2 regions of the Citrobacter sp. KH_055_1 genome follow, and region 2 is predicted to be linked to the other one. Evidence: predicted binding sites of a transcription regulator. Region 2 holds the regulator's gene; the other holds the start of a gene.
What was found. The regulator PhoB, encoded in region 2, activates phosphate uptake and scavenging genes when phosphate is short. The targets are predictions, from matches to a motif close to CTGTCATAAAACTGNCNNAT.
Positions count from the first base shown of each region.

Region 1: kdgR (DNA-binding transcriptional regulator KdgR) is a predicted target of PhoB. The motif match lies at 6,463-6,482, and genes of this name have one in related genera.

Region 1 is NZ_CM174473.1:1,935,780-1,947,998, reverse strand. Features, by position in the region: yybP-ykoY riboswitch at 1-41, shown strand, start outside; gene mntP (manganese efflux pump MntP) at 158-724, shown strand; gene rlmA (23S rRNA (guanine(745)-N(1))-methyltransferase) at 721-1,530, opposite strand; gene ftsI (peptidoglycan glycosyltransferase FtsI) at 1,594-3,339, opposite strand; gene cspE (transcription antiterminator/RNA stability regulator CspE) at 3,559-3,768, opposite strand; gene AC3ITF_RS09020 (DUF2627 domain-containing protein) at 3,781-3,924, opposite strand; gene AC3ITF_RS09015 (YebO family protein) at 4,564-4,845, opposite strand; gene mgrB (PhoP/PhoQ regulatory lipoprotein MgrB) at 4,920-5,063, opposite strand; gene AC3ITF_RS09005 (YobH family protein) at 5,227-5,466, shown strand; gene kdgR (DNA-binding transcriptional regulator KdgR) at 5,580-6,371, opposite strand; gene AC3ITF_RS08995 (MFS transporter) at 6,547-7,920, shown strand; gene htpX (protease HtpX) at 7,970-8,851, opposite strand; gene prc (carboxy terminal-processing peptidase) at 9,044-11,092, opposite strand; gene proQ (RNA chaperone ProQ) at 11,112-11,798, opposite strand; gene AC3ITF_RS08975 (GAF domain-containing protein) at 11,895-12,219, opposite strand, start outside.
Region 2 is NZ_CM174473.1:3,609,706-3,621,924, reverse strand. Features, by position in the region: gene rdgC (recombination-associated protein RdgC) at 1-484, opposite strand, end outside; gene mak (fructokinase) at 610-1,518, shown strand; gene araJ (MFS transporter AraJ) at 1,524-2,708, opposite strand; gene sbcC (exonuclease subunit SbcC) at 2,902-6,033, opposite strand; gene sbcD (exonuclease subunit SbcD) at 6,030-7,232, opposite strand; gene phoB (phosphate response regulator transcription factor PhoB) at 7,425-8,114, shown strand; gene phoR (phosphate regulon sensor histidine kinase PhoR) at 8,165-9,460, shown strand; gene brnQ (branched-chain amino acid transporter carrier protein BrnQ) at 9,873-11,192, shown strand; gene proY (proline-specific permease ProY) at 11,274-12,219, shown strand, end outside.

The sequences.
Region 1 (12,219 bases), 1.7 Mb from region 2:
CGTCGCAAGGCGTGGCGCGTACGGACTGTAAACATACAGTCAGGCGAGACCATAGACACATCAACTGCAATGCATGTCTCCTGAACTGCGTGTTTGGGCGTGCATGGTTACTGGGGGCAGTGATGTGTTTAATGGATACCCCGGTCAGGACGCTGTTATGAATCTCACCGCTACTGTTCTTCTCGCTTTCGGCATGTCGATGGATGCATTCGCCGCATCAATTGGTAAAGGTGCTACGCTACACAAACCTAAATTCTCTGAAGCTCTGCGCACTGGCTTAATTTTCGGCGCTGTCGAAACGCTGACCCCGCTGATTGGTTGGGGTATGGGCATGCTGGCGAGTAAATTCGTACTCGAGTGGAACCACTGGATTGCCTTCATCCTGCTGATTTTTCTCGGTGGACGAATGATAATCGAAGGTTTCCGTGATAACGGTGATGAAGATGAAGAGCCGCAGCGTCGCCACGGTTTCTGGCTGTTGGTGACCACCGCCATTGCCACCAGCCTCGATGCGATGGCCGTCGGCGTCGGTCTGGCTTTCCTGCAGGTGAACATTATTGCCACCGCGCTGGCTATCGGCTGTGCCACGCTAATTATGTCCACGCTGGGGATGATGATCGGCCGTTTTATCGGCCCCATGCTGGGTAAACGTGCTGAAATTCTCGGCGGGGTGGTGCTAATTGGTATCGGTGCCCAGATCCTCTGGGCACATTTCCACGGTTAATTCACACGCTGCCAGATATGAATACTAAAGTCTGTCTGGCAGTCAAATGTCGTTTTCCCCGCCAGCGTTTCCCAGACTTCCGGTTTTGCCCGCCAGGCAAAAGGCGTCATTTGCAGCAATGCCACAGCCTCGCTACCGCTAAGCTGCATCTGATAGCCCAACGCGATACTCTGCTGCAGAGCAAAGCCTTCCAGCTGTTCCGTGTGTGGCGCATGCAAACGCACCTCATCGTAAATCAGCCCTTTCAGCTCCATTAAATGGCGCGGGCCCGGCGTGGCCGTGATCACCCACCCACCCGGCTTCACCACGCGCGCCAGTTCCAGAGCTTTACAGGGGGCGTAGATCCTGACAATGGCATCCATTGAAGCATCGGCAAAAGGCAGCCGATGACTTGACGCAACACAAAATGTCACCTGCGGATAACGCCTTGCTGCGGCCTTGATCGCCACCTTCGAGACATCCAGACCAAAGGTCACACTTCCTGCCAGCGCATCGGCAAACGCGTGCGTGTAATACCCTTCCCCACAGCCGATGTCGAGAATTGCCGCGTCACCTGGCGTTAACGTTTCCTGGAGAACATTCACAATCGCCTCACGCAGCGGCTGATAGTGGCCGGCATCGAGAAATTCCCGACGTGCCTGCATCATTTCCGCACTGTCACCTGGATCGCGCGAGCGTTTGTGTTGAACAGGCAGTAAGTTGACATACCCTTCTTTCGCCACATCAAACTGATGCCGCCCAGGGCAGGCAAAACTGTTGTTATCTTGAGTAAGAGGCTGATGGCAAAGGGGACAGGAAAACAACATGACAACTCCGGCAGATGGCTTCAGGGCGCAAGTGTAACGCGAATTGCGCCCTGGGAAAATAACTTACAGCGCCGGAGAGACGCCGTTATTACCGTGCATTACCAGCAAGTGTTCCGAGTCAGCGGGCATGCCATCCGGTTTAACGTTTTCCAGACGCAGTACATCCCCCATTATCTGACTAAAGACGGGGGCCGATACGGCACCACCGTAATACGCCCCATTTTGCGGGTTGTTGATAACCACAACCAGCGCAAACTTCGGATCGCTTGCCGGAGCCACGCCCGCCGTGTATGCCACGTATTTATCGACATATTTGCCGTCATCGCCAATTTTCTTTGCCGTCCCGGTTTTTACCGCCACGCGATAATCTCGTACCGCAGCCTTTGTTCCCCCACCGCCGGGCAGCGCAACGCTTTCCATCATATGCTCAACCTGATGAACTAACGCCTCAGACATGACGCGTCGGCCTATTACCGGCGGATCGATACGGGTGATGGACAGCGGTCGATAGATGCCAAAACTGCCAATGGTGGCGTAAACGTGCGCCAACTGTAGCGGCGTGACCATTAATCCGTAGCCGAAGGCAAAGGTTGCGCGATCCAAACTGCTCCAGTAACGTCTCTGAGGCATTAAGCCGCTGCTTTCGCCAGTCAACCCTAGACCTGTCGGTTCGCCAAAACCAAAGCTCTTGTAGGTGTCCAACAATCGCTGAATGGGCATAGCTAATGATAAATGTGACACGCCGGTATCGCTCGATTTTTGCAAAATACCGGTCAGCGACAACTCAGGATAATAGCCAACATCGCGAATACGGTGCCCGTCAAGATTAAAGGGGTGGGTATCAATCACGCTGTCGGGCTGTACAATTCCCTGTTGCAGGGCAGTCATAAGCACCAACGGCTTAACGGTAGATCCTGGCTCAAAGGTATCGCTGATCGCGCGGTTACGAAAATCGTCCAGCACCGCACCGTCGCGGTTATTGGGGTTGAAATCCGGGAAACTCGCCATCGACAATATTTCCCCAGTGGCGATGTTGATCAGTACCGCCGCCCCTGACTCGGCTTTATTCCACGTCACAGCATTGTCCAGCGCATCCTCGGTGACCGTCTGCAAGCGTTCATCGATGCTGAGCTGCAACTCATGTGCGGGTACCGGCATCACTTCCGTGATGTTCTCAATCACATGACCAAATTTGTCTTTACGCACCAACCGCGAGCCGGGTTTGCCCATCAACTGGCTATTGAAGCTTTTCTCTACCCCTTCAATACCCTGGCCATCAATATTGGTGAAGCCAATCAAATTCGCGGCAACGTGACCGGCGGGATAGAAACGACGGGACTCTTCGCGAAGATTAATCCCCGGAAGATTCAGATTATCAACCCACTGCGCCTGTTGGGGTGAAATCTGGCGCGCCAGGTAGATAAACCGTCCGGCGGGGTTACTATTAACGCGTTCCGCCAGTGCGCTAAGCGACAAATTCAACGTTTTTGCCAACGCTTGCCAGCGCTCGTTATACCCGACACCACCTTTGCTAATAATCGTCTTAGGATCGGCCCAGACAGCATTAACCGGTACGCTCACCGCCAACGGTCGCCCTTCTCTGTCGGTAATCATTCCACGCGGTGATGCCGTCGTTACTTCACGTAATGAGCGCATGTCCTCCTGCTTCACCAGACTGGTCGGCGTGACGATTTGCAACCACGCAACCCTGCCAAGGAGCAGCCCCAGACTCAATAAAATTGCCGCGCAAAGCAGGGCAAAACGTACGGGAGTAAAATTGCGTGCATCGCCGTCGTTTTTCTTTTTCACCTGTTCTCCAGCAAGATAGTTTTTCAGGTGACTGATTTAACGAGAATTAGCGAAAGAAAGCGGGGAAAAGAATGCTACGAATATCACGCCTTTGCAACAAAGCGCTAATGGGACGGCATTTTGAAATACTTTGACGTAATCTGAATTAAAAAGCCCCGCAAATGCGAGGCTTTATATCTGAAATTGCTGCGCCTGAGCGCTTCAAATCAGTGGTTTCGATCAGATAGCTGTTACGTTAACAGCAGCCGGACCTTTCTGGCCGTCCTGAATTTCGAACTCAACGTTCTGGCCTTCAGCCAGAGTTTTGAAGCCGTTACCCTGGATTGCAGAGAAGTGTACGAACACATCTTTGCTGCCATCAGCAGGAGTAATGAAACCAAAACCTTTAGACTCGTTGAACCACTTAACTTGACCTTTAATCTTTGCCATTTGCAAAATTCCTTAGAGTATTTTCTTCGCCCGCAGGCATAACATAGATAAAACTGAGACATTACTGCTTGAGGCACTAATATAAGGTTCGGCAGAGAAGCGGTATTCAACGTCAACGTGTTTACTCAGGACTTCTTTACTGAAAATGCCACACATAAACAGAACTGTACCTCGTTTAACCCAAAACGTGTTATCACATACAACGATAATAATGGCAAGCCATTTTTAAACGTGTCTCGATCGGTCGCACAAATCCCGAAGTTCATCTCACGACAACTGCACAGTTATGCGCCAGACCGAGTCTGGATATATTCTCACCGCTCCCGCCCTGCCCCGGCTGGCATACGCAGCAGCCGCGACATGTCTACCATAGCTCACCTTGTGAGGTTGTTCCAGACTCACTGATGCACCGTGTGCTGAATATCATTTTTTATGCTTAGTAATGCATAATTTGTCACAACGGTAAAAATGAGATCCGTCTTCTGGTTTTGCAGAAAAATAATGAAAGAATGATGACAAAGCACAAAAAAAGTAAGAGAAACGTTTCGCTGATAATAAAAACGATCACTATCACAAAAATGGCATAATCATATTATTAACGTATGGGTAATTATATTTAACACCACGTACAGGCACAGAATTAATCGGCCAACATGAATTGATGGAAGAACGTTATCGACAGTTCACCGCGCGAACCGCGTGGAGGTCGCAGAAGAAAATGATATGACAGGGTTAACGACAGGATGGAATATCTGAGAACAGCGTCATCAGACGCCCACCCTGTCTTTCAGTTGACTAACGTTCTGCTACCAGGCGAATGATACTTTCATCTTCATCCTGGTTTTTCACTGCAGGTTCTGCGGCTTTTTCAGGTTCGTTAGCTTCACAAAGACGACGAAGCAATGCGTTCTGTCGTTTTTGTTGATCTAACAACGCTTCAAGTAACTCGATCTGCTCATTAGTTCGTGAGCTTGCCCGATTGATGAAGAACCACAGCACAAGCCCGATAACCAGAACCACCACCGATACCACTAAAGACGCAAAACTTAGCGCGCCAGAGTTCAAAACTTCGTTCATTTTACCACCTCAATGTAGACAGCGTAGTTTACCACTGCCGCACAAGAAGGTAATCAACTGTTGCTAAAATGCGCTTACCAGGGAATAAATTTATTGATGGCACAAATTCCGTTGAAAAATTGTACGTCCTGATCGCACATGATGTTGAACACCTGCGCCCACATCAGTATGCATACCAGTACGACAATGATCAGCACCACCCACCGAATTTTTTTCACTCCAACTCCACTCTCCGAATCCACATCTTATGCGACTAAATTATCATGCGTTACCTAAACCCAACGTTAACCTTAGCGGCATAAATATTTTTAGGAATGATTCACTTGTTTCATTCAGTGTACAAGCTAATTTTATAATAACGAGAAAAGATAAGAGGTTGTAATGCGTCTGATTATTCGCGCAATTGTATTGCTGGCTCTGGTTTGGATTGGTTTATTACTGAGTGGCTATGGCGTGCTGATAGGGAGTAAGGAGAACGCAGCAGGACTGGGTCTGCAATGCAAGTACCTGACGGCACGGGGCACCAGCACCGCACAGTACGTACATACCAGCAGCGGTATCATCGGCTTGTCGGACTGTCCCCTGTTAAGGAAAAGCACCGTCATTGTCGATAACGGTTAATATTGAAGCAAGAAAATTACCTGTTATTGGTGTCAGCTTGTATTAATTTTGCTCATTTAAAAAGCCCCGGTACAAAATACCTGGGGCTTTTGACCTATTGCGTATAAATCAAATCAGAATGGATAATCGTTATAACCCATTTGTTCTGAAATTTTTCGCGCAGCCGTGTGCAGCATTTCGACATATTCGTGTAAACGCTCTTCAGAAAAACGCAGAGTCGGGAATGAAATACTCAAACCTGCGATGACCACACCGAAACGATCAAAGACCGGAACGCCGATGCAGCGCAGTCCTTCTTCCTGCTCTTCGTTGTCTTCACCGTAGCCTTGCTCACGCACTTTATCCAGCAGCAGCAGCAACTCATCAGTGCTGGTGATCGTACGGTCGGTGCTGCGTTTGTATTCCACGCCTTCAAGAATCTGTTTTACTTCGTCACGGTCACGCCATGCCAGCAGTACTTTACCGATCGCCGTGCTGTATAACGGGTTACGACGTCCAACGCGAGAATACATGCGTAAATTGTACATCGAGTCGATTTTATGGATGTAGACAATGCTGTCTTCGTCCAGCGCACCGAGGTGGACCGTCTCTTTAGTTAAACGCGACAGTTCACGCATCTGAATATCAGCGCTACGGATCAGATCGACGTTTTGCAACGCACGAGCGCCCAGTTCAAACAGTTTCAGGGTCAGAGAGTATTTCTCAGACTCACCTTCCTGTGCCACATAACCCAGCGTTTTCATGGTCTGTAAAAAGCGATAAACGGTGCTTTTAGACATCATGACGCGTTGCGACAATTCGGTTATACCAATTTCGCGCTCTTCACCCAGCGCCTGCAGAATGCCAAAAACCTTCAGCACGGAAGAAACAGAATCGGGTTGTTTATCCAGATCTGCGATAGCCATTTATCACCTCATTACGAGTGTTTTATAAAAATCAGAACCGGTTTTTATTATAATTTCACGTACCGATGCTCGCAATCCATCTTTGCCCACTTAGTTACAAATCTGCGACATAACACCTGAATATCAATGCTAAAATTATTATTCTCATCATAATTTCCGACAATATTGACTTCCTATGGATAAATTTCAGGCCGATGGCCTGCCGCTGCCCCAACGATATGGCGCAATATTAACCATTATTATGGGTATTTCGATGGCCGTACTGGATGGTGCAATTGCCAATGTTGCCCTGCCGACGATTGCCGCCGATCTTCAGGCCTCCCCCGCCAGTTCAATTTGGGTCGTTAATGCCTATCAAATTGCGATAGTGGTTTCACTACTCTCATTTTCTTTTTTGGGCGACATGTTTGGCTACCGACGTATTTATAAATGCGGACTGGTCGTTTTTCTGCTCGCATCTCTCTTCTGCGCATTATCAGATTCCCTGCAGATGCTCACGCTGGCGCGCGTGGCACAAGGGTTTGGTGGAGCCGCATTAATGAGCGTGAATACGGCGCTGATCCGGCTTATTTACCCTCAACGCCAACTGGGGCGCGGAATGGGTATTAATTCATTCATCGTGGCGGTCTCGTCTGCTGCAGGTCCGACTATTGCCGCGGCGATCCTCTCTATTGCCTCATGGAAATGGTTGTTTTTGATTAACGTACCGCTTGGGATTATTGCTCTACTGCTGGCTATGCGCTTTTTGCCCGCAAACGCTGCACGCAGCAATAAACCCCGTTTTGATTTACCCAGCGCGGTGATGAATGCGTTAACGTTCGGTTTGCTGATAACTGCACTCAGTGGGTTTGCCCAGGGACAGTCACTCACGCTAATCGGGGCTGAACTGGCGGGACTGATCGTGGTGGGATATTTCTTTGTCCGTCGACAGCTGTCACTACCGGTACCGCTGTTACCGGTTGATCTACTACGCATACCGCTTTTTTCGCTCTCCATCGGCACCTCGATCTGTTCATTCTGCGCGCAAATGTTGGCCATGGTCTCTCTCCCCTTCTTTTTACAAACCGTGTTGGGTCGTAGTGAAGTTGAAACAGGTCTGTTGTTGACTCCATGGCCGCTGGCCACCATGGTTATGGCACCGCTGGCGGGTTACCTGATTGAGCGCGTCCACGCCGGGCTTTTAGGGGCATTAGGCATGGTAGTGATGGCGTGCGGGTTATTTTCTCTGGTGTTGCTGCCCTCCGCCCCGTCGGACTTCAATATTATCTGGCCGATGATTCTGTGCGGTGCTGGCTTTGGTCTGTTCCAGTCACCAAACAACCATACCATCATCACTTCCGCGCCGCGTGAACGCAGCGGTGGCGCAAGCGGGATGCTGGGAACGGCGCGTTTACTGGGTCAAAGCACCGGTGCCGCGTTAGTGGCGTTGATGTTGAATCAGTTTGGCGACAGCGGTACCCACATGTCTCTGCTGGCGGCTGGCATTCTGGCGACGCTTGCCGCTATTGTCAGCGGACTGCGGATCACCCAACCTCGGATTCAGGCGTAAAAAAAGCGCGTCTAACGACGCGCTTCTTCATTATTTAACCTGCTGCGGGTTATTTCAGGTATTCCCCACTGCGCAGCGCTTCAATACGCTTATCCAGCGGCGGGTGAGTCATAAACAGCTCACTCAGCGACTTAGATTTACCGTTGATGCAGAAGGCCATCATGCTGGTTGCTTCCTGCGGCTCATAGCTGGTTTTCAGCCGCTGCAGCGCAGCAATCATTTTCTCACGACCCACCAGTTTGGCAGAGCCTGCATCCGCATGGAATTCACGATGACGTGAGAACCACATGGTAATAATGCTCGCCAGAATACCAAACACCAGCTCCAGCACCGTCGCTACCGCGAAATAGATTAGCGGGTTGCCGTTGCTACCCTCACCTTCTTCACGGTTTCCGCCCATAAAGCCGGCGGCGAGTTGCGCCAGAATACGTGAGATAAAGATAACAAAGGTGTTCACCACGCCCTGGATCAGCGTCATGGTAACCATATCGCCATTGGCAATGTGGCTAATTTCATGTGCGATAACGGCTTCGGCTTCATCGGGACTCATGTTTTGCAACAAGCCGGTGCTGACAGCCACCAGCGACGCATCCCGGCGAGCGCCGGTCGCAAACGCGTTAATATCTGGCGCATGGTAAATAGCCACCTGCGGCATAGCGATCCCAGCCTGACGAGCCTGAGTTGCTACAGTATTCATCAGCCAGCGTTCTCTTTCATTACGGGGCTGTTCAATTACTTCCCCACCAACGGACTTTAACGCCATCCATTTGGACATCAGCAGCGAAATAAAGGAACCACCAAAACCAAACAGCAGAGCCATAATCAACAAGCCTTGAACGCTGCTTGACTGAATCCCTGTCAGGCTCAATACCAGCCCGAAAACGACCATCACAGCCAGGTTCGTCAGCAGGAAGAGCGCGATTCGCATCATAATTTTCTTTTAACCTCAGTTTAACAAAACGCACTATGCGATTACCCATATCGTATGGGTCTTACGGCTATTTTCAAGCATGCATACGTGCTAAGTCAGTAGAAAGACACAACTTTACATTTTACCGTATCAGACTGACGACTTCATACGCTTGTTAAAAAAACAGGCACAATTTCTTGTGCCTGTTGGATATTACTGTTTGGTCGCAGACTGTTCCGCTGGCTTGTCTTTTTCAAGACGCGCCAGGTCGAGCGCGATTTTCACCGTCTCATCGAGATACGGATCCGGCTCCTGGTAATCCTTCGGCAGATCGTCCAGTTTCTTCAGCGGCGGTTTACCTTCACGCTTCAAGCGATCGTTGATACGCGCCAGACGCAGGGCATCATCTTCGTTATTCTCTTTCTCACGCTGAGCGTAATTCAGAGACGCTATGTTGCGCTTATCTTTCAGGGCATTGAAACGAGCAATATCCTTCATGATGTACTGGAACTCAGGATCTTTAACGATACGCGCATTATGTTCTTTCAGTAATTCAGGACCAAACGGCGTTAAATTATCTGACTTCGCATAGGTTGCAGCATCAACGCTATCCCACGGTAAGGCGTTATCTTCGAACTTCTCACCGGTTTCAGTTTCTTCATTGCCTGTCGGCATGATGATATCCGGCGTCACGCCCTTACGTTGCGTGCTGCCACCGTTAACACGGTAGAATTTCTGGATAGTGTACTGAACGGAACCCAGCGCTGGCCATTCCGGACGCAGCATCTGATCGTAGATACGGTTCAGAGAACGGTACTGCTGCACGGTGCCTTTACCAAAGGTCGGTTCCCCGACGATTAACGCACGGCCGTAATCCTGCATTGCCGCGGCAAAAATCTCAGAAGCAGAAGCACTGAAACGGTCAACCAGCACCACCAGCGGGCCTTTATAGTAAACAACGCCGTCGGTATCACTGTCTTCGCGCACTTTACCGTTATTGTCGCGAACCTGAACAACAGGGCCAGAAGGAATAAACAGACCGGAAAGCGATACGGCTTCGGTCAGTGCACCACCACCGTTAGTGCGCAAATCGATGATCACGCTGCTAACATTCTGTTTTTCCAGCTTCTGCAGCTGAACTTTAACGTCATCCGTCAAGCCAACGTAGAAACCGGGAATATCGAGCACACCGACTTTTTCTTTGCCAACGGTTTTGACCGACATTTTAACAGCACGGTCTTCCAGACGAATACGTTCACGCGTTAGCGTAACGGTACGTGTCTTGGTGCCTTTACCGGCAGGCAGGATTTCAAGGCGAACCTTGCTACCCTTTGGTCCTTTGATCAGCGCGACAACGTCATCGAGACGCCAGCCAATCACATCAACGACGCCTTTACCAGCCTGGCCGACGCCAACAATACGATCGCCTACGCTTATCGCCTTGCTTTTGGCTGCCGGACCACCCGCTACCATTGAATTAATAACGGTATAGTCATCATCCATTTGCAGAACCGCGCCAATACCTTCCAGAGACAGGCTCATTTCGGTATTGAACTGTTCGGTATTCCGCGGAGACAGGTAGTTGGTATGCGGATCGATTTCACGCGCAAACGCCGTCATCGCCAGTGAGAACACATCTTCACTGTTAGTCTGCGCCAGACGGCGAATAGCAAATTTGTAACGACGGGTCAGCGTTTCACGAATTTCAGCATCGGTTTTACCGGTCAGTTTCAGGCTAAGTTCATCGAATTTAACCTTACCGTCCCACAATGCGTTTAGCTCGGCTTCGCTTTTTGGCCATGGGGCCTTGCTGCGATCGAGGTTAAACGTGTCGTTACCGGTGAAATCCATTGGACGCGCCAGCACGCTTAACGCGTACTGGTAACGTTCAAACCGGCGCTTTTGCGCCAGATTGTAGAGATCGTAAAAGACATCCAGCTTGCCCGTGCGCAGTTCATCACCGATGACGGTTTTCTTTTTAGCAAACTGCTCTATATCGCTCGCTAACAGCACGTTATGGCTGTAGTCGAGCAGATTCAGATAGCGGTCAAAAATTTTTGCCGAAAACGCCTGATCCAGATCGAACTGGCGATAATGAGAACGCGTAAAACGCGATGTGACACGTTCGCTCACCGTCGCGTGCTGCGTTTCTTCCTTCAGTATGGGGAGTTGATCGGCACGCGTGATGTCTTCCACAGCGAGTGCCTGGCCTGCTAATGCAAGCAGACCAGCTAACGCAGTAAGCCTAAAAAAAGTGTTCATGCCAGGCCAGGCCTCCGTTTCAGAACACCAAGTGTTCTGCGCGTACAATCAAAGACATACCCGAATTCAGCTGTACACGGACGCCATCTTTGGTGATTTCTAATACGGTGGCATCCATCGCATTATTACCTGCTTTCACCTTTAAAGACTGCCCTACCTTCAGCACTGAAATATCAGACACTGGGGTATGCTGTTCTTCGCGAGGAGCACGCGGTGCTTGAGCGGCCGGTTTTTCAGCGCGAGGTTTACGCTCTGCACCTTCTTTACGACGCGGAGCAGGACGCGGCTTACGCTCGCGACGCGGTGCGCCGTCTTTTTCACCCGCAGCAGCTGCCGCTTCGCGTTTTTTCGCCTGTTGCTCGGCACGCTGTGCCTGAACGCGGGCTTTTGCCTCTTCAAGCTGTTTGCGCGCATGTTCGACGTGTTGCTCATCCAGCTCACCGCATGGGTTGCCGTCGAGATCGACACGCGTTGCGCCCAGCTTAACGCCATACAGATAGCGCCAGCTTGAAGTGTAGAGACGTAAGGCAGAACGAAGCTGTGTCTTGCTGAGGTTCATTTCACCCTCAACACGCTCTACCAGATCCTGAAAAATGCCAATTTTCAGCGGGCGCGCTTCGCCTTCCGCACTAAAACATTGCGGGAAGCGTTCGGCCAGAAACGCGATAACTTCTTTACTGCTATTCAACTTAGGTTGATTTTCCATGAAATTTCCTGATTACAACGGACGTAGCCAACAAGCGCAGGCATGAACAGGCGTCATTATAATGACGTCATCAGTAATTGCTACGTTATCCGTTGATTATCCTGCGACGGTCGCAAAGAATTTTTTGTAATCCGTCATTGCAAGCACGGTTTCAAGCTGTGCCACAAGCGTACGCAGCCCCTGTTCATCCTCTTCAGTAAAGCGGCCAAACGCTGTGCTATCAATATCCAGCACGCCGATTATCTGATTTTCAACCATGATTGGCAGGACGATTTCAGCATTGCTGGCGGCATCGCAAGCAATATGCCCGTCAAAGGCGTGAACGTCTTCAATGCGCTGAACCTGGTTCTGCGCCACCGCTGTACCACACACGCCACGCCCAACAGGGATACGCACACAGGCGATCTTTCCCTGGAAGGGA
Region 2 (12,219 bases):
GCAGTGAGCCCAGGCTTTTACGCAGCAGTGCCAGCGTATCTTCCGCTTTCTTGGCGCTCGCACAGTCGACGATGATCAAATCATTAACGGTGTCTATCCACATCATTGTCTGGCTAAAGCGGCTAAAGGCACGCGGCAGCAAGGAGTGCAACACTTCATCTTTCAGCGAGTCTTTCTCGGTCTTCTTGAGTTTGCGACCCTGCTCAGCTTCCAGCTTGAAGATTTTGGTTTCCAGCGCCTGCTTGATCACCGGCGACGGCAGAATTTTTTCTTCTTTGCGGGCGCAGATAATAATTTGGCCATTGTTAGAATGCGTCAATGCGTCGCTGTGCGATCCCATCGGCGGAACCCAGCCCATTTTTGCCATATCCTGGCTACCACAAGGGGTAAACGTCATTGAGGCAAGCTGTTTTTCCATCTCTTCGGCGCGCAAAGAAACATCGCGGCTAAGACGGTAAACCATTAAATTTTTGAACCACAGCATGATAATTTCCACGGCCTTGTCGTTAAATTCAGCGGGCATAATAACGAATTGTCGGCGGGCGTGCATTGCCTAACACCATGCTCGCCTCTACTCTGTTGATATTCCCAAAAAATGAGGACCAGCGTGTGCGTATAGGAATCGATTTAGGTGGTACCAAAACAGAAGTTATCGCGCTGAGTGATGCGGGGGAGCAACTTTTCCGCCATCGCCTGCCCACGCCGCGTGATGACTACCGGCAAACCATAGAAACTATTGCCGCACTGGTGGATATGGCGGAAAAAGCCACCGGACAGACCGGAACCGTTGGTATGGGGATCCCCGGATCGATTTCCCCTTACACGGGGGTGGTGAAGAATGCCAACTCAACCTGGCTCAATGGGCAGCCTTTTGACAAAGACTTAAGCGTGCGTCTGAACCGGGAGGTCCGTCTGGCTAACGATGCTAACTGCCTGGCGGTCTCTGAAGCGGTAGACGGCGCTGCGGCGGGCGCGCAAACGGTGTTCGCGGTGATTATCGGTACCGGCTGCGGCTCCGGGGTGGCGTTCAATGGTCGGGCACATATCGGCGGCAACGGTACTGCGGGTGAGTGGGGGCATAATCCGCTGCCGTGGATGGACGAAGATGAACTGCGCTATCGGCAGGAAGTACCGTGTTACTGCGGGAAGCAAGGTTGTATTGAAACCTTCATCTCCGGGACCGGGTTCGCCACGGATTATCATCGCCTGAGCGGTAATAAACTGAAAGGTAGCGATATTATTCGGCTGGTGAGCGAAGGTGATGCGCTGGCGGAACAGGCGTTACGCCGCTATGAATTGCGCCTGGCAAAATCGTTGGCTCATGTGGTGAACATCCTTGACCCGGACGTCATCGTACTGGGGGGCGGGATGAGCAATGTCGACAGGTTGTATCAGACCGTTCCGTCATTGATTAAACAGTTCGTCTTTGGCGGTGAGTGTGCAACGCCTTTACGCAAGGCGTTGCACGGTGATTCCAGTGGGGTTCGCGGTGCGGCCTGGCTGTGGCCGCAGGGGTAATTTTGCTATGCCGGATGGCGCTTATCCGGCATACAATTTATGCCCGTAGGGCGGTTCAGACGCCCATACAGCAGCAGCGATGACATGGCGGAAAACGACAGCAGGGCCGCTGGGAGGGTTACGTAGTTGTAGGCAAAACCCAGCGTCAGCATCATGCCGCCGCAGTATGCGCCAACCGCGCTACCGAGGTTAAAGGCCATTTGCCCACCGGCGGCACCCAGCAGTTCGCCGCCTTTCGCATTTTGCAGCAGCAAAATTTGTAGCGGGGCCGACAGCGCAAACAGACCCGCGCAGCAAATAAAGGCGAAGGTCAGCGACGCGGCTTTCATATCGCCGACGAAAAACAGCATCACCAGGGCCAGCACAATCACGAAGTCGGTCACCACCGCAATGCGCAGCGGCGTATAGCGGCCCGAAATCCGCCCACTCAGCAGATTGCCCAGCACCATGCCTAATCCAGCCAGCATCATGATGAAGGTCATCAGCGCTTCAGAAAAACCGGAGATATACATCATGTATGGCTTCACATAGCTAAACCAGGCGAACACGCCGGCGTTGCCAAACATCGTAGCGGAGAAAATAAGCCACGGTGCCGGGCTTTTCAGAAAGTGAAATTGCTCTCGCAGTTTGCCTTTTGCTTCGTCACTGATGTTGGGCACCCAGAAGGCAATCGACGCAATGACTGCAATGTTAAACACGGCGATCAGCAAAAAGGTGTAGCGCCAGCTAAATGCCTGACTCAGCCAGGTACCGACGGGAATGCCAATCAGGTTGGCGACGGTCATCCCACTGACCATGCCAGCGACGGCGGCGGTGACTTTCCCCGGGCGTGCGAGTTTAGTCAGAATTATGGCCCCGACGCCAAAGAATGCACCGTGCGGAAAACCGGAAACCAGCCTGCCGACCGCCAGCATAAAATAGGATGAGGAGAGGGTGAAGATGGCGTTACCTATTACACACAACGTGACCAGAAACAGCAGAATATGTTTCAGCGAAAAGCGGTTGGAAAAGATCGCAATAATCGGTGCACCCAGCACCACGCCGAAGGCGTAAAACGAAATCATGTGGCCCGCCGCAGGAATGGAAATTCCTACATCTCGCGCCAGCTCGGTTAACACACCCATGATGCCAAACTCGGCCATGCCCAGCCCAAACGTCCCGAGGGCTAAAGAGAAAATCACTTTTTTCATACGACCTGCCAGCAATATCAGCGCTGATGTGCGCCACAGCGGCGAACGTTCGCCGCCAATAAGAGCATAGCTTGCGGATAAGTGAAATGAAATGCCATTTCATATCCGTCTCTGAGTATGCAATATTATGCTACATATTGTGCCGGATGGCGCTAACGCTTATCCGGCCTGTGAAGCCGCACCCGTCTGCCGACTACTCCACCGCAAACATCTTGTCGAGTTTGCTATAACCCAGTCCGTTGATTTTCTTCACCTTGATTTGCACCGGAATGCGCTCTTTCATGGCCTCGACGTGGCTTATAACGCCAATGGTTTTGCCGGTGGCATTTAGCGCATCCAGCGCGTCCAACGCGGTATCCAGCGTTTCGCTGTCCAGCGTGCCAAAACCTTCATCAAGGAACAGGGAGTCAATGCGCGTTTTGTGGCTGACCAGATCGGACAGTGCCAGGGCCAGGGCCAGACTTACCAGGAAGCTTTCACCGCCGGACAGCGTGCGGGTATCGCGAACGGCGTCGGCTTGCCAGGTATCAACCACTTCCAGCTCCAGCGCTTCGCTGGCTTTTCGCTGTAGCAGATAGCGACCGTGCAGGCGGGTCAGTTGATTATTAGCCAACCACACCAGGTTATCCAGCGTCAGACCTTGGGCAAACTTGCGGAATTTATCCCCTTCTTTCGAGCCAATTAGCGCATTCAGATAGCCCCAGTCTTCGACCTGGCTGGCCGCCTCTTTAATCTGCTGCATTAATGCCTGCTGACGCTGGCGGTTATCGCTGTCCTGCTTAAGCTGCTGGCGTAACTCCCCCTGTTGGGTGGTGTTCTCTCGAAGTTGTTGCGCCAGTTGTTGCAGCCGGGCTTGCAGGGTTTGTGCGTCGGCGTCCAGCCCCTCCGGGCGCAGCGCCTGATGCGTCTGCAGTTGTTGGCTGGCTTGCCCGGACAGCGCCGTTGCCTGCTGCGATTGATTTTCCAGCGTCTGTTTTAACTGCTCAAGGCGGCGGACGGTATCGTCATCCAGCAGCGCGGAGAGGAACGCCTCTTGATCGGCAAAGCAACTGGCCGCCAGGGCGGCGGTAAATTGCGCCTGCGACTGTTGCAAACGTTCGCTTTCCAGCGTTTCCTGCTGTTGCTGTGCGGCAAGCTGGCTTTGCAGCGACACGCAGTCGTCGTGAATTTCGCGCCAGTTTTCAGGGATAACCGTTTCGGCTTCTGCGGTGTCCGTTGCCGGAAGCGTGTCGAGCAGCGGCTTCAGGGCGTGAATGCGTTCCTGAATCACGCCATGCTGCGTCTGTTTCTCCTGCCACTGCGCGAATTCGGTTTCGCGGGCGCTTAACCAGGCTGCCTCTGTGCCGTCTTCCGGTGCAGTCAGTGACAGCGCGGACAAGGCGCTTTCCAGCCCCTGATGCGTCGTCGCCAGCTGTTGTTGATACTGGCGTTCCTGTTGTTGCTGATCGTGTAACTGGTTTTCCAGCGTCAGGCGCTGGCTGAGCAGATAAAGCTGGCGCTCGTAGTGCTCCTGTTCGCCCATCCAGCCGGTAATATCCTCCTGAATATTCAGCGTAATATTCAGAGCGGTGCAAACGTCCTGCCACTCTTTAGTGAGTGCTTGCTCTTCCTGAGAGAGCGTCTGTATCTCTTCTGTCTCACGCTGGATTTGCTGTGTCAGGGCATTGACCTGCCCCAGAACCAGCAGACCTTCCTCTTTCAGTGCTGTGACTTCTTTGGCTAACTGGTCGCGACGCCGCTGGTTTGCACTCAGTTCCAGCGCCTGATACTCCGAGACCGCAGGATGTGCAGTAGAGCCGCATAACGGGCAGGGCTGTCCGGCCTGCAAAAGCGCGCGCTCTGCCTCCAGACTTTTGATTTTTTCTTCCTGTTTGCAGAGCGTTTCAACGTCCAGGTAGTGCTGATTTTTTTCTTTATATTGCTGTCGGCGTAGCGCGAGCGTTTCATTGAGCGCGGCCTGCTGCGCCTGCGCTTTTTGCACGCTTTCACCGTTCTGACGCAGACGTTTTTGCAACGGCTGATAGCGAGCATGAAGTGAGGTCAGACGCTGACGGAAAGCCCGTGATTGCGCTTGCTGTTCCATCGCGACCGCAACCTCATCCGCGGTGAGCGTCAGGGCATTTTCCGGCAACGCCGCCAGTTTCTGGCGTAACTCAGCGATACGGGCAGCGAGCGCCGTAAGCTGATGCTTATCGCGACTACGCTGAGAAAAAAGAGCGCGCCAGCCCGCAATCTCCTGGCCCCATAAGCGGAATCGATCATGCTCCGCCAACCACTGCGCCAGTGCGGTAAGTTCGGTCTGAAGTTGCTCGTGGCTGCGCAGTGCACCGTTGCGGATGCGCGCGCGCAGCGAGGTTTTAGCGTGTAAGCGAGTATTTACTTCAATGATCCGCTGCTTTGTTTGCGCCAGGCGTGCAGTCTGCTCCTGCTGGCGATCCCACAGTGGACGAAGCTGGTTGGCAGGCTGAGCGAGCTGGAGTCTTGCCAGCTCAGGCGCGGCGTCCGCAAGCGCCTGTTGGGCCTGCTGCGCTAAGCTAGCCACGCGCTGCTGTTCACGAACCAGTTCTTCGCTGCGCGTAACCCATTGAAAATCTTTCTGCTGATGTTGCTGCTGCGCCAGCAAAATTTTTTCTTCGTCAGTAAGTACCTGCAAACTTTGCTGCAACTGCTGTTGCTGCTCTTCGCTTAACAGTACGACACCCGCCGCCTGCGCTTCGCATATTTCGAGCGTATTGCGCGCCGCTTTGTGTTTTTCAAACACCATTGCCGAAATTTGTCCGTAGATTTCGGTGCCGGTCAGCTCTTCCAGCAGCTCAGCGCGCTCCTTGGGTTTGGCGTTAAGGAAGGCGGCAAATTGCCCCTGCGACAGCAGCATCGAACGCGTAAACCGTCCGTAATCCAGCCCGGTGAGCGTGGCGGTCATGTCCAGTTTATCTTTGATTTTATCGGCGAGGATTTTTCCGTCGGCGCAGCGGGCAAGTTCCACGCGCGGGACCTGCAGATTGCCGTCAGGCTGATTACGCGCCCGATTCTGGCTCCAGAACGCGCGGTAGGCTTCGCCTTTAACTTCGAACTCGACCTCTGCCAGACACTCGGCGGTGTCGCGGGTCATCAGGTCGTTTTGCGACTGTGATACGGTATTCAGGCGCGGTGTCTCGTGGTACAGCGCGAGACAAATCGCATCAAGCAGGGTGGTTTTTCCGGCCCCTGTAGGCCCGGTGATGGCAAACAGACCGTTGCTGGCAAAAGGCTCTGCCGTAAAATCGACTTTCCATTCCCCTTTCAGGGAGTTGAGGTTTTTCAGGCGCAGGCTAAGAATTTTCATGCGTCAGCCTCCCCGGCAAGCGTCTGTAACGTGTCATTAAACAGCTGATTAAGACGTTCCCGCCTCGGCGCTTCCAGTTCCTCCAGCGCCAGACGGCGGTCAAAGACTTCCGTCACGCTCAGTTCGCTCAGCGTTTCACGCCGCTCATTGGCCATAATACGCTCGCGCTGCTCCCGACTGCGGCGCACCAGCAGAACCTCTACCGGCAGGTCTTCCGTCAACGCCTGAATTTTGCGCTGCATGTCGTGCAGGTAATCGTCGGTGGTGATTTCAATATCTAACCAGACGGGCGTTTGCAGCTCTACATCGCGCCATTGCTCAAGCTGGGCGGTAATGGCGGCTAAATCGCCTTTCAATACTGCCAGCGGCTGCGTGACCGGTACGGTGAGATTGTCGACGGTATGTAGCTTGCCGTCTTCGAAGCTCACCAGATGCACGCCTTTGTTTTTGCCACATTCGTCAAAACTGAGGGCAATCGGCGAGCCACAGTAGCGAATATGTTCTGTTCCGCCGATGACCTGCGCCCGGTGAATATGTCCCAACGCGATGTAATCTGCTGGCGGGAAATTCTGCGCCGGAAAGGCATCCAGTGTGCCAATATAAATGTCACGTACCGCGTCACTTTTGCTGGCACCGACGGTCGTCAGGTGCCCGGTTGCAATGATCGGCAGGTTGCGTTCACCGCGCAGTTCACAGGCGTCCAGGTACTGCTGCTGGTAATAGTCGGTAATTGCCCCCAGCAAATGCTGTTGTTTTTCGCTGCCGGTGAGTCCCGCCTGGCTGGTGATGATGTCGCGTGGGCGTAAAAAGGGAATCGGGCACAGCACGGCGCCTGGCGTGCCGTCGCGGCGTTTCAGTATTTGCGGTCCATGGCCTGCGCTGGCGACCACCGTGGTGTTCAGAAACGCCAAAATATCGCGTGATTCATTAAGCGTGGCGACCGAGTCATGGTTGCCTGCCAGCACCACCAGGTGGCAGCCTGTTTGCTGCAAATTGACGACAAAGCGGTTGTAAATCTCGCGGGCATAGCTCGGCGGTGAGCCGGTATCAAAAATATCGCCTGCCACAATAATGGCATCCACCTGATGGGATTGTGCGGTCTCCAGCAGCCAGTCAAGAAAGGCCTGATGCTCGGCGGCGCGGCTCTTGCTGTAGAAGTTTTGGCCCAGATGCCAGTCTGAGGTATGAAGGATGCGCATACGAGTTCCATGACGAAAAAGCAATGAGGGGGATTATACCCTTGCAATGGCGTGAATATCTTGTTTCCGGGCTGTCATAATTCAACAACATTGGTTAAGCCTGGACTATCTTTTTCATAAATCTGTCATAAATCTGACGCATAATGGCGGCGTATAGAGGGTATGAACGATTAAATTAAAACAGGGCAAATCATGGCGAGACGTATTCTGGTCGTAGAAGATGAAGCTCCAATTCGTGAAATGGTCTGCTTCGTGCTCGAGCAAAACGGGTTCCAACCTGTAGAAGCCGAAGACTATGACAGTGCGGTGAATCAACTCAATGAACCCTGGCCGGATCTTATCCTGCTTGACTGGATGCTTCCCGGTGGCTCGGGGTTACAGTTCATTAAACACCTCAAACGTGAAGCGATGACGCGGGACATCCCGGTGATGATGCTGACGGCAAGAGGTGATGAAGAAGATCGCGTACGTGGGCTGGAAACCGGTGCGGATGACTATATCACCAAGCCGTTTTCGCCGAAGGAACTGGTGGCGCGCATTAAAGCCGTACTGCGTCGTATTTCACCAATGGCGGTTGAAGAAGTTATTGAGATGCAGGGGCTGAGCCTTGATCCCACCTCGCATCGTGTAATGACCGGCGAAGAACCGCTGGATATGGGGCCAACTGAGTTCAAACTGCTGCATTTCTTTATGACTCATCCTGAGCGCGTCTACAGCCGCGAACAACTACTTAATCATGTCTGGGGCACCAACGTGTACGTAGAAGACCGGACGGTTGACGTGCATATCCGCCGCTTGCGTAAGGCGCTGGAGCACAGCGGCCACGATCGCATGGTGCAGACGGTACGCGGAACGGGATACCGTTTTTCAACCCGCTTCTGACCGGCACGGAAAATAGCCCATTAGATCAAGTTGTATAGGGAGTGCGACGTTTGCTGGAACGATTGTCATGGAAAAGGCTGGTACTGGAGCTGATACTTTGCTGCATTCCGGCTTTTATCCTTAGTGCTTTTTTCGGTTATCTGCCGTGGTTTTTACTGGCATCGGTAACGGGTCTGCTTATCTGGCATTTCTGGAATTTACTGCGTTTGTCCTGGTGGCTGTGGGTCGACAGGAGTATGACGCCTCCGCCGGGGCGGGGCAGTTGGGAACCGCTGCTTTACGGCCTGCATCAAATGCAACTGCGTAACAAAAAACGCCGCCGCGAACTGGGTAATCTGATTAAACGTTTTCGCAGCGGGGCTGAATCGCTGCCTGATGCGGTGGTACTGACCACCGAAGAGGGTGGGATTTTCTGGTGTAACGGCCTGGCACAGCAGGTTCTGGGACTGCGTTGGCCGGACGATAGTGGGCAAAATATTCTTAACCTGCTTCGCTACCCGGAATTTACCTCATACCTGAAAACGCGCGACTTTAGTCGGCCAATTAATTTGGTACTTAATACCGGGCGGCATCTGGAAATTAGGGTGATGCCGTATACCGACAAGCAGTTGCTGATGGTGGCGCGCGATGTCACGCAGATGCACCAACTGGAAGGCGCGCGGCGTAATTTCTTTGCCAACGCCAGCCACGAGTTGCGTACGCCGCTGACGGTGCTGCAAGGTTATCTGGAGATGATGCAGGAGCATCCCCTGGAAGGGGCAACGCGAGAGAAAGCGCTGGATACCATGCGTGAGCAAACGCAGCGTATGGAAGGGCTGGTGAAACAGTTGCTGACGCTATCGAAAATAGAAGCCGCACCGACACTGCCGCAGAATGAAAAAGTAGATGTGCCGATGATACTGCGCGTGGCTGAGCACGAAGCACAAACGCTGAGCCAGAATAAACACACGTTTACCTTCGACGTGGATAATCGCCTGAGCGTGATGGGTAACGAGGAGCAACTGCGTAGCGCAATCTCGAATCTTATCTATAACGCGGTGAACCATACGCCGGCGGGAACACACATCACCGTGCGCTGGCAGCGGGCGACGGCGGGAGCCGAGTTCAGCGTCGAAGATAATGGGCCTGGAATTGCGCCTGAGCACATTCCTCGTTTGACCGAGCGTTTCTACCGCGTGGATAAAGCGCGATCGCGGCAAACGGGCGGTAGCGGGCTGGGGCTGGCTATTGTGAAGCATGCTTTAAATCATCACGACAGCCGATTGAATATCGAGAGTACGCCGGGCAAAGGGACGCGGTTTAGCTTTGTGCTAGCGGAACGTTTACTTGCCAAAAGTAACGATTGAGGCGTATCCGTAAGATTATCTTTCCAAAAGCCAGCGAAAGCTGGCTTTTTTACGCGGGTCAATACAGTCATCCTGAATTTTACGACGTCTGATTGTTTTTTGTTCGCATTATTACCCATACCTTTTTCCCGGAAATGGTGTTTTGTTCTAACTGGATTTTTCATATCGCTATATTGTTCTGGTTTTTAGATCCCACCTTGCTTTAAAACGTTATAAGCGTTTAAATTGCGCACCATGTGCTGTCATACCGACTGCATTTACGCGGTAAATCGAAAAACTATTCTTCGCCGCGCCCGGCTGGGAGAATTTCCCGCTGGAATTGATTAAAAATGCCGCTGTATCGTCCCAAAAGGGAAGGGCAAAAATTTAACCTTTACAACACCACATTCACATCCACAGGCTGTAAGACTTTATGACCCATCAGTTAAAATCGCGCGATATCATCGCACTGGGATTTATGACATTTGCACTGTTTGTAGGTGCAGGTAACATTATTTTCCCCCCAATGGTTGGTTTGCAGGCCGGCGAACACGTCTGGACTGCGGCTTTTGGCTTTCTGATTACCGCTGTTGGCCTGCCGGTGCTCACCGTTGTGGCGCTGGCGAAAGTCGGCGGTGGTGTAGACAGCCTCAGCACTCCGATCGGCAAAGTGGCCGGTTTAGTACTGGCTACCGTCTGTTATCTGGCCGTTGGGCCGTTATTTGCAACGCCGCGTACCGCAACGGTCTCCTTTGAAGTGGGGATTGCCCCGCTGACCGGTGACTCCGCGCTGCCGCTGTTTATCTACAGCGTGGTCTATTTCGCGATTGTCATCCTGGTGTCGCTCTATCCGGGCAAACTGCTGGATACCGTGGGGAATTTCCTCGCGCCGCTGAAAATTCTGGCGCTGGTTGTGCTGTCTGTTGCTGCGATTATCTGGCCTGCCGGTCCGATCAGCAATGCCATGGAAGCCTATCAAACTGCGGCGTTTTCCAACGGCTTCGTGAACGGCTATCTGACGATGGATACGCTGGGGGCGATGGTCTTTGGTATTGTTATCGTGAACGCCGCGCGTTCGCGTGGCGTTACTGAAGCACGTCTACTGACACGTTATACCGTCTGGGCAGGTTTGATGGCTGGTGTCGGCTTAACGCTGCTGTACCTCGCCTTGTTCCGTCTGGGTTCAGACAGCGCGATTCTGGTCGATCAGTCTGCTAACGGCGCGGCAATTCTGCATGCGTATGTTCAGCACACCTTCGGCGGTGCAGGTAGCCTGCTGCTGGCCGCGTTGATTTTCATCGCTTGCCTGGTGACGGCGGTTGGCCTGACTTGTGCGTGTGCTGAGTTCTTTGCGCAGTACATTCCACTGTCTTACCGTACGCTGGTGTTTATCCTTGGCGGCTTCTCGATGGTGGTGTCAAACCTCGGCTTGAGCCACCTGATTCAGATCTCGATTCCGGTCCTGACGGCTATTTATCCGCCCTGTATCGCACTGGTTGTATTAAGCTTTACCCGCTCATGGTGGCATAATTCTTCCCGCGTCATTGCACCTGCGATGTTTATCAGCCTGATTTTTGGTATCCTTGATGGCATTAAAGCTTCTGCAATTGGCGACGTGTTACCGGCCTGGACCCAGCGTTTACCGCTGGCAGAGCAAGGTCTGGCGTGGTTGATGCCAACAGTCGTGATGGTGGTCCTGGCCGTAATTTGGGACCGCGCAGCAGGTCGACAAGTGACCTCCAGCGCACACTAATATCACTGACAATAAGTTTTAACCACGGGGCTATTAATATGGCCCCGTGGTTTTTTTATTGTGTTAACAGGTTAGGAATCGATGGAAAGTAATAACAAGCTAAAGCGTGGGCTGAGCACCCGGCACATCCGCTTTATGGCATTAGGTTCGGCAATTGGTACCGGGCTGTTCTATGGCTCAGCCGATGCCATCAAAATGGCAGGGCCGAGCGTGTTGTTGGCCTATATTATCGGCGGCGCGGCGGCGTACATTATCATGCGCGCGCTGGGCGAAATGTCCGTTCATAACCCAGCAGCCAGCTCGTTTTCGCGCTATGCGCAGGAAAACCTCGGACCGTTGGCAGGCTACATTACCGGCTGGACCTACTGTTTTGAAATCCTGATTGTCGCTATTGCCGACGTGACCGCCTTCGGTATTTATATGGGCGTCTGGTTCCCGGCGGTGCCGCACTGGATTTGGGTTCTGAGCGTAGTGCTGATTATCTGCGCCATCAACCTGATGAGTGTGAAGGTGTTTGGCGAACTAGAGTTCTGGTTCTCATTCTTTAAGGTCGCCACCATCATCATTATGATTGTCGCCGGTTTTGGCATCATCATTTGGGGGATCGGCAACGGTGGGCAACCAACCGGCATCCATAACCTGTGGAGCAACGGTGGGTTCTTCAGTAACGGCTGGTTGGGCATGATTATGTCGCTGCAAATGGTGATGTTTGCCTATGGTGGCATTGAAATCATCGGCATTACTGCCGGTGAAGCGAAGAACCCGCAGGAGTCGATCCCGCGTGCAATTAACTCCGTGCCGATGCGAATCCTCGTGTTTTACGTGGGCACGCTGTTCGTCATTATGTCTATTTACCCATGGAATCAGGTGGGCACCGACGGGAGTCCTTTTGTTCTGACGTTCCAGCATATGGGCATTACCTTTGCGGCAGGTATCCTTAACTTTGTGGTGCTGACCGCCTCGCTGTCGGCGATCAACTCTGATGTCTTTGGCGTGGGCCGTATGCTGCACGGTATGGCGGAGCAGG